One region of the Pseudoalteromonas sp. SG41-1 genome, then DNA from elsewhere that is predicted to be linked to it. Evidence: predicted binding sites of a transcription regulator. Region 1 holds the regulator's gene; each other region holds the start of a gene.
What was found. Region 1 encodes LexA, which represses DNA repair genes until DNA is damaged. Its sites were predicted from a motif close to TACTGTATNNNNATACAGTA; they were not measured.
Positions count from the first base shown of each region.

Region 2: a site for LexA is predicted at 1,996-2,015, ahead of H5203_RS05715 (YebG family protein). Genes of this name have one in related genera too.
Region 3: a site for LexA is predicted at 1,447-1,466, ahead of uvrD (DNA helicase II). Genes of this name have one in related genera too.

Region 1 covers NZ_JACJFL010000021.1:21,596-24,886, reverse strand. Annotated here, with positions in the region: gene H5203_RS12820 (PaaI family thioesterase) at 1-206, opposite strand, end outside; gene H5203_RS12815 (hypothetical protein) at 328-1,122, shown strand; gene lexA (transcriptional repressor LexA) at 1,197-1,814, shown strand; gene coxB (cytochrome c oxidase subunit II) at 2,236-3,291, shown strand, end outside.
Region 2 covers NZ_JACJFL010000005.1:110,732-114,022, forward strand. Annotated here, with positions in the region: gene putP (sodium/proline symporter PutP) at 49-1,560, shown strand; gene H5203_RS05715 (YebG family protein) at 1,631-1,945, opposite strand; gene H5203_RS05720 (ComEA family DNA-binding protein) at 2,207-2,503, shown strand; gene H5203_RS05725 (DUF6170 family protein) at 2,520-2,822, opposite strand; gene dsbB (disulfide bond formation protein DsbB) at 2,822-3,291, opposite strand, start outside.
Region 3 covers NZ_JACJFL010000032.1:43,503-46,793, forward strand. Annotated here, with positions in the region: gene H5203_RS15840 (dUTP diphosphatase) at 1-313, opposite strand, end outside; gene H5203_RS15845 (YacL family protein) at 498-866, opposite strand; gene H5203_RS15850 (hypothetical protein) at 978-1,202, opposite strand; gene uvrD (DNA helicase II) at 1,531-3,291, shown strand, end outside.

The DNA of each region.
Region 1 (3,291 bases):
TCTGCAAGTACAACATTTGCGCCGCCATGCACCATACCCATAGGGTTATGATGAGCTGGGATCGCGGGCATCGTTGCTACTAAATAATCATCGCCTATTTCACTTATTTCAATGCCCATGGTTTTCATCAATGTGCCTTGACCACTTATGCCGTCATCAAGTTGCTTACATTGTGCTAGGGTGATCGGTTGATACCAAATACTCATCTGTCTACCTCACTAAGTTATTTACTAAATCAGTCTACACTTTTAAACATTTTCCTACAGTTAAGATCATAAAAATAGATAAAATGTACCTATATTATCTAACTGTTAATGGATCTTAAGGATGAAAGTAAAGGTATTTGGATGTGGTGCAATATTATTGATGAGCCTTGTTGCTCAGCCGCAGGCTGTTGCTAGTACCCAACATCAACTCGATATTGGTTTTACCGATTTAGCTGGTTTAGATGAATCTTTTTTAGGCGCACGATACCGATATTTTGCGCAAGATCTTGAATCTTTGACTGGTCCATACGAGCTAAAAGCGTATTTAAATCAAGTCAATAATTATGCTATTGGTGGGTTTGCTAATGATGATTTTAGCTATTTAAATGCCGATGCTGCCATCTATGGTCCCGCAGGATTAGTTATTAGTGCCAGCGCGCAGCGCCTCTGTGAGGATAATAGCTATTGGCAAAATACTGATTATTTAGTGAGTGCCGCTGTTGGTAAGCAAATGAATGAACAGTTACAACTAGGGTTCAATGTATATTACAGTCGCTTAGAGCGCCATGATATGTGGTTTGGCAAAGATAATGAAAGAGTCGCGGTTGAATGGACTTATGCACCTTATGTTCGTTGGACAAATATAGTTAGCAATCAAGGTTGGGATTTAGAGCTAAAGCAATTGGCAGGGCGTTATCGTTATGTGCAGGGGCAGGCGGTTTATTATGTAAATCAAGCATGGTCAGTGGGAGTCGTTGCCAATATTCGGAATCAGAAAAATCTAAAAGACAACTATGAACTGCAAACGCAATATTGGTTTAATCAACATGTAGCATTAAAGTTTGGTCTTGGATCTGCGCTTGATTCTGGAAGTGGTTTAAATAGTATGAGCTTGTTATTAACGGCGCGATTTTAAGCCAATTTATATTTGCGATTTTCAGATAACTGTATATACTCACAGTTAAATGTACTGTATGGAAAACCAGTTGTATGCGCCCATTAACGAATCGCCAAGCTCAAATTCTCGAACTTATTAAAGTTTTTATTAAAGATACCGGTATGCCGCCAACCCGTGCTGAGATTGCGCAAACGTTAGGTTTTAAAAGTGCTAATGCAGCGGAAGAACATTTAAAGGCATTAGCGAAAAAGGGCGTTATTAAAATGAAGCCCGGTGCTAGTCGAGGTATTCAGTTAGTTGAAGAGGATGAGCCGGAACAACTTGGTTTACCTCTAATAGGCAGAGTTGCCGCTGGTGAGCCTATTTTGGCAGAGCAGCATGTTGAAAGTCATTGCAAAATAGATCCACTCTTGTTTAAACCGGCTGCTGATTTTTTACTGCGTGTGCAAGGCATGAGTATGAAAGACATTGGTATTATGGATGGCGATTTATTGGCAGTACACAGCACTCAAGTTGCTGAAAATGGCCAAGTGGTGGTTGCCCGTGTTGATGACGATGTAACAGTAAAACGCCTTGAAAAAGCAGGTAAAAAAGTTTTTTTACATGCTGAAAACGATGAATTTTCACCGATTGAAGTGGATCTTGAACATGAATCTTTCAATATTGAAGGGTTAGCTGTTGGGGTGATCCGCAACGCTGATTGGATGTAAATTTTTTGATCTGTATTTTGCACCAAATTGGTGAAGTTTGGTGCATTTAATTTTTTACCGCTTTAATGGCTAGATTTTATACTTAGCTATAGCGTCCTAAGCCCTATCAAATCTACTTGTCAGCTACTTTTAGCCCTCTAATATTATCCCTAATTACAAAATAACGCGCTGATTTTTAGCTGTTATTTATGCACCAAAAAAGAATTTAATTGCTCTTAAAACTTGCTAATTGTTCATTTTTTAACTAATTGGTTAATACACTGTGTTAACAGCTACTTTAAAAGTCTAACAATTTTGCTCAATAGCATAATTTAGGGTTGCGTTAATATTCAGTAACAATAAAAAATAACGAATTGGCGCGAATAAAGCTGTGCCGCCTTTTCGCTTTGCGTTTTGCAATAGCATTTAAAGGAGCCGTCACATGGGTAAATTGAGCTCTACCTTGTGGCTTATATTGTTTGTTCTACCGCAGCAAGTATTGGCTAATAGCCAGTTTAATATGCGTAAGGGCGTAACAGATATAAGTAATGATGTTTATCAGCTGCACATGACAATATTTATTATATGTTGTGTGATTGGGGTCATCGTGTTCGCCGTGATGTTTTGGGCACTGATCCACCACCGTAAATCTAAAGGGGCAAAACCAGCCCAATTTCATGAAAGTACTAAAGTTGAAATCCTTTGGACGGCAATCCCGTTTGTGATTTTAATTGGTATGGCAATTCCTGCGACAAAAACTTTGATTGCAATGGAAGATGCTAGTAAAGCTGATCTCACGATTAAAATTACTGGTTCTCAATGGAAATGGCATTATGAGTACATGGGTGAAGATGTTGAGTTTTATTCAATGCTTGCTACACCTCAAGATGAAATAACTAATCTTGCAAATAAAAACCCTAATTACCTGCTTGAAGTTGATAAACCTTTGGTGTTGCCAATTAATCAAAAAGTACGATTTTTAATGACCTCAGACGACGTTATTCATTCTTGGTGGGTGCCTGATTTTGCAGTGAAAAAAGATGCTAACCCTGGGTTTATCAATGAAACTTGGACCAGAATTAATGAAGAGGGCATTTATCGAGGGCAATGTGCAGAACTATGCGGAAAGGATCATGGCTTTATGCCTGTGGTGGTTGAAGCTAAATCTGAGCAAGCATTTGCAAACTGGCTGAGCGAAGCTAAGCAGGCAAAAGCAAACGCTGCAATTGCTGATGCTGCATTATTAGATCAAACATTACCAAAAGAAGAATTAATGACACTCGGCGAGCAAGTCTATATGGCCAGTTGCGCTGCGTGTCACCAACCAACAGGTATGGGCTTACCGGGGGTTTTCCCGGCGCTCAAAGGCAGTCCGGTAGTATTAGGAGATATTAAAGATCATATTGATGTAGTGCTTCATGGTCGCCCAGGTACCGCTATGCAAGCATTTGACAAGCAGTTATCAATCAAGCAGCTAGCAGCTGTGATCACCTATAAG
Region 2 (3,291 bases), on a different contig from region 1:
AAAAGCCAGGTTTTAACTTCAGAGTTGGAGGCGAGTTTGGAAACTGGAATGATTATTTCTTTAGCTGCGTATTTTATCGTAATGCTAGGTATTGGCTTGTACGCTTATAAGCAGTCTACCGCCGATGTGTCGGGCTATATGTTGGGTGGCAGAAGTTTATCACCAGCTGTAGCTGCTCTATCTGCCGGTGCATCGGATATGAGTGGTTGGCTACTTATGGGCTTACCCGGTGCTATGTATCTATTTGGCTTAAGTAAAGTTTGGATTGCAATAGGCTTAGTACTTGGCGCTTGGGCAAACTACTTCTTAGTAGCGCCACGCCTGCGTGTCTATACTGAGAAAGCGAATGACTCGATTACTATTCCTGATTACTTTGCTAATCGTTTTGCTGATAATAAAAATATATTACGTGTAATTTCGGCAATCGTGATCATCGTTTTCTTCACACTTTATACTTCTTCAGGCGTTGTCGCTGGCGGTAAATTATTCGAAAACTCATTTCAGATGAGTTACGAAACGGGGCTTTATGTGACAACCGGGGTCGTCGTACTTTATACATTGTTTGGTGGTTTCTTAGCTGTGAGTTTGACTGACTTTGTGCAAGGTTGCATCATGTTCATCTCGCTACTTGCTGTACCTGTTGTTACTTATATGATGCTAGATCAGCCAGTGTTAGACACACTTACTAATGCCAGTTATGACTTGCTGTTAAGCGCTCCGAAAGAGAGCGAAGTCCACTCTCTTAATATGTTAGATTGGTTTGCAGGCGGTTCAACCATCGCTATTATTTCTGCAATGGCATGGGGCTTAGGTTATTTCGGTCAACCGCATATCATAGTGCGTTTTATGTCAGTACGATCTGTTAAAGATATGCCTACTATGCGTCGTATTGGTATGTCGTGGATGACCTTATCAGCAATTGGTGCAGTGTTAACAGGACTATTTGGTGCTGCTTACATGATCGAAAATCAAATGTTGATTGACGATAAAGAAACGATATTTTTAGTATTATCTGAATTGGTTTTCCATCCACTTATTGCCGGCTTTTTACTTGCTGCTATTTTAGCTGCGATTATGAGTACTATTTCATCTCAGTTATTGGTTTGTTCAAGCTCTTTGACTGAAGACTTCTACAAAATTTATTTAAACCGTGATGCATCACAAACCGAGCTGGTTTTAGTTGGTCGAATTAGTGTACTACTCGTTGCATTATTTGCTATTTATTTGGCTTATGACCGCGACAGTTCTATTTTAGATTTAGTAAGTAATGCGTGGGCAGGTTTTGGGGCTGCGTTTGGCCCGTTAGTATTACTTAGTTTATATTGGAAGCGAATGAATCTACAAGGTGCGATCAGTGGTATGGTTGTGGGTGCAGGGACAGTGTTGATCTGGATATATGCGCCAATCACCATAAATGGAGAGAGTCTCAGCAGTATCATTTATGAAATTATACCGGGCTTTATACTTGCAACAATTGCAATCATTACAGTGAGCTTATCAACAGCGCCACCAAATAAAGAGATCACCGAATTATTTGATGAAGTTGAACGAGGGCTATAACGAGTAGTAATTTTTATAACTAAAAAAGGGCAATTAATTGCCCTTTTTTAGTTAGTTAACTTATGATTTTTTAGCTTGCTTCTTTATCAGTGCTGGCTTTAATAGACGCTACATTTTCTTTTTTTACTTTCGCCGTTGGTGCTTTCTGTATTGCCTCTTTGCCGCCTTTAAGTACATTCATAAAGTCGTCTTTACTTTTAGCAATCTCAAGTGCGAGCGATTCGATTTGTTGTTCGCTTAGTGGTACATCAACTTTCTCAAGCATAACCTCAAGCGACTCTGCTATATCAAGCATTTTGTCATACGCGTCAGCTTCTTTTTTAGTAGTAAACGTCATACGCTCGACTCCGTTTCTCTCTACAACATATTTAACAACAACAGCCATGATTTCTCCTGCCAATTTGCTTGGTGAATAACAAGTTCACCTTGATTGATTACTGTTTTTATGTACAGTAATTGTTTATTGGTCTTTTTGCAAGTGAACATTTTTATTTTTTACTATTAGGATTTGACAAAGAGGTACAACTTTACTTTATTTAAATAGTCGCACTTTTTTAGTATGACTTTATTTGGAAGTAGTCCAAAAGTGAAGGCATTAAAGTCAACTATTAATTGAGTCCACGTATGGACATCATGGAGGAGAAACATGAAGTTTTTAACTTTAATAGTCGTAGTGCTTGGCTTGGCTATATCATTGCCTAGTGGTGCCGCTGTAACTAAAACCGAAGCTACTGAAAGTATGGGTAAAGTTCAGTTAGTCAATGTTAATCAAGCAACAGTCGAGCAGCTTACCCAGCTGCCAGGTATTGGTAAATCAAAAGCACAAGCGATAGTTGATTACCGTACCGAGCAAGGCAAATTTAAGTCTGTTGCAGATCTAGCGCAGGTGAAAGGTATTGGCGATAAATTAGTCGCTAAACTGGATGGCAAAGTTACATTTTAAAAAACTACAGGGCGAATTATTCGCCCTGTTCAAATTGCTTTATAGCCTTGCTCAAATAGTGTTTAGAGAATTGAATTTCAACAGGGGTGGTTAACAACGGGTAACTTAACCCAGCCACCAGTAATACAGGAAGTAACAGCCAACCTTCGATATACGCTAATGATAGAAATACTGGGATCAATAAAATCAGCTTTATAATACGCAAACTGATTTTTTGCATTGGAGTTAACATACTCACTGCAATCGCAATTATTTGCTGACGTTGACGTATTTTAAACGATTTTAATTGCGTTACTTGACTTGAAAATAATGCAATCATCACAGCGACTTTTTAATTATTAAACGACTTACTACAACGCTTATCAGTATCAGAGTAAATACCGCAAAAATGATCTCCATCCATGCTGGCATACTTAACCCTGCAAATTGCCAATCGATGTTGCCACAGTCTCCTGTCGCAGCAAAAAAATGTGGCATCCACTCATGTAATGGTAATGGAAAATTAGGCTCGAATTCGCAGCTAAACGCAAAGGGATCGGTTGTCGTTTGCATATCAATATGTTGGCGTGCAATTAAGTAACCCCAAATACTAGCAACTGCCCATGCTGAAAATGCTGTTATACGGCAAATTAAATTGGTTGGTCTGACTGCGCCGACTAACCCTGCGGCTAGTAACCCTAGCATAGCAGTACGTTGATAAATACACATAATGCATGGCTCTAAGCCCATTTGGTATTGGAAATACAATGCGATTAATTCAAAAATAAAAGCGCTAAAAGCGAGTAGTA
Region 3 (3,291 bases), on a different contig from region 1:
AATCATCAGCTTGTTGCGGTGCACTTAACTGTTGTTCCAACTGCTTAGCAAGATCTAAATAACTGGTCTCACCATCAATGCGTAACGATAAACCGAAGTGAAAAATATCAACCAATTCTAAAATAACTTGCTCGGTATCTGGAGTTTGCTTTTTCCACCATTTCCAACCGTAATGATCAAGCATTTCAGCGCATTCAACCCAAATAGCGCGATACCATTCAAAGCCTTGGCTAAACCATTGATCATGAACTTTGGTGTTCATGGCATTTTGCATTTCTAGCATCACCACTAGTTTATTTAAATTGGCAGACATATCTCTTCCGGTTACTATTTTTTAATTGTAGTTAATAATACAGATAAATACTCTTCGATGAAATCGATTCTACGTGCTGATTGTGGTTAATACGCAGAGGTCGCTAACACAAATATTGCCAATATAGCTAAGGGCATTTCATTACGCGGCACCCGAGGATATTTTGCTAACTGAAAACTGACGGCTACCTACCTGTAGTAAATTCTTGCCATGAATTAATCAGATCAACAAAATCTTCAAAACCACAGCCACTACTTAAACCATTTTCCTCGAGCATAAGCTCATCATCTTGATAAGCAAATAAATCTTCAGAGTCTTGGTGCAAGGCATGGGCTTCAAAAATGGCTTCATCTTTATTTAAGATCAAATCAATTTCTTGGCCCTGTAGCGTTAACGGCTCAAAACTACTTGATACTGAGGCTATTAAAGCTTGTACCATAGCAATTTTGTCTTTGCCGATCTCTTCATTTAACCAACGGCCAATAACCGCATGTTCACTGCTAATTTTAATCCGCAAGCCACTTATTGGATCGCGTATAAATTGGTATTCCATAACTTTACCTAAATACAACTAATGATCGGGATTATACCCTAGTCAGTGCTGAATAAATAAAGCCAGTGACAAAAATAGCGCTAAAAAGCGCTATTCTTTGAAGTGATACAGCTACCGATAAGATCTAAACCGCGCGGCATCAATGATTGCCCAAATATAGACGATCGGCAGTAATATAAAACCAATCGCAACATAAATAAGCGCGCCACTAATAACCCACGCTAGGAAGAAACCAATTGCCGCCATGATCCGGCCTTGAACTAACTGCCCTAAACCTGGGAAAAATATATTACAAATCGCTGCGATAACATTACCGCCTGAACCTTGCTCTGCCATGTTAACCTCAATTATTAATTTAATTTTATTCTTATCTACTTACATTCTTCATGCCAATTATTTAGTTATTAAAAAATCAATATGTTAAAATCAACGGTAATACGAAGAACTAGCTAAAATCGTGATTTTTACTAAATATAAGTCAAATTGGCGATATCACTTCACACCATTGATCTAGCTTAGCTAAAAAATGACTATAAATGAATCATTAAGTTTTTAAAGCCTTTAGACTATGTATTAAATTAACTGGTTATAAAAACAGTATTTTATTTAGCCTAACAAAAACACCTGTTATACTGCTTTTAATATTGATTGAAAAGGCGTGATGATGGACGTTTCAGAATTACTCGACGGTTTAAATGATAAACAACGGGATGCAGTTGCAGCCCCACTCCAAAATATGCTGGTGCTTGCTGGCGCAGGCTCTGGGAAAACTCGAGTACTCGTTCATCGTATCGCATGGTTAATGCAGGTTGAGCAAGCCTCCGCTTATAGTATTTTTGCAGTAACCTTTACCAATAAAGCAGCTAAAGAAATGCGCACGCGCGTTGAACAAGCCCTTCAAGCACCAGTAGGTGGTATGTGGATTGGTACTTTCCATGGCTTATCACACCGTATATTGCGCGCCCACCATCGCGAAGCAAACTTACCAGAAGCGTTTCAAATTTTAGACTCTGATGATCAACTTAGAATGATCAAACGCTTATTAAAAGCCATGAATATTGATGACAAAAAATGGCCTGCAAAACAGTTTGGCTGGTATATCAGCGCCAAGAAAGATGAAGGTCTGCGCCCCAAAGATATCCAAGCTTACGACATCAACGAACAAATGATGCTTAAAGTTTACACCGCTTATCAAGAAGCATGTGATCGAGCCGGATTAGTTGATTTTGCCGAAATCTTATTACGTAGTTTTGAAGTACTAAAAAATAATCCAACCTTACTACGTCACTACCAGCAACGTTTTGCCCATATGCTAGTAGACGAGTTTCAAGATACCAACACCATTCAATATGCATGGCTTAAATTATTAGCCGGCGATACCAACAGCATCATGATCGTAGGTGATGATGACCAAAGTATTTACGGTTGGCGTGGTGCTAAAATTGAAAACATTAAGCGCTTTTTGACCGATTTTAAAGCCGAAACTATTCGCCTTGAACAAAACTATCGCTCTACTGCCACGATTCTAAAAGCGTCTAATGCACTTATTCAAAATAACTCAGACCGAATGGGTAAAAGCCTCTGGACTGATGGCAATGATGGTGAACCTATTTCTGTTTATGCCGCTTTTAACGAATTAGACGAAGCGCGCTTTGTAAGCAGCAAATTACGCAGCTGGTTAAACGCTGGTAATGCCCTACAAGATGCGGCGATTTTATATCGTAGTAACGCGCAATCGCGGGTACTTGAAGAAGCCATGTTACAAGAAGGCTTGAAGTACCGCATTTACGGCGGTATGCGCTTCTTTGAACGTCAGGAAATTAAAGATGCGCTGGCATATTTACGGCTCGTAGGTAATCGTCAGGATGATGCTGCATTTGAGCGAGTGATTAACACTCCTGCTCGTGGCATTGGCGATAAAACCTTAAGCCATATTCGCGATTGTGCGCGTAGCGAATCATTGCCATTATGGTACGCCGCCAAAGCCATCGTAGAACAACAACATTTATCAGGACGTGCGGCAACGGTTGTTACTAAGTTTGTTGAGCTGGTAGAACATATTGAAGATAAAATTGGTGATCTCACTTTAGAAGAGCAAGCGAAATACGCTATTCAAACATCTGGTTTAATGGCGATGTATCAAGCAGAAAAAGGCGAAAAGGGCCGCGCTCGGGTAGAAAACTTAGAAGAGCTGATCAGCGCCTGTGGCCAATACGAACTCCCGGAAGATGAAGAGTTTAGCTCACCACTGCAAGGATTCTTGGCTTATACCTCACTGGAATCCGGTGATGGCCAAGCTGAAGAACATGAAGATGCAGTGCAAATGATGACGTTGCACTCAGCGAAAGGCTTAGAGTTTCCACTCGTATTTATGGTTGGTGTTGAAGAAGGCATGTTCCCATCTCAACAAAGTAATGAAGAATCA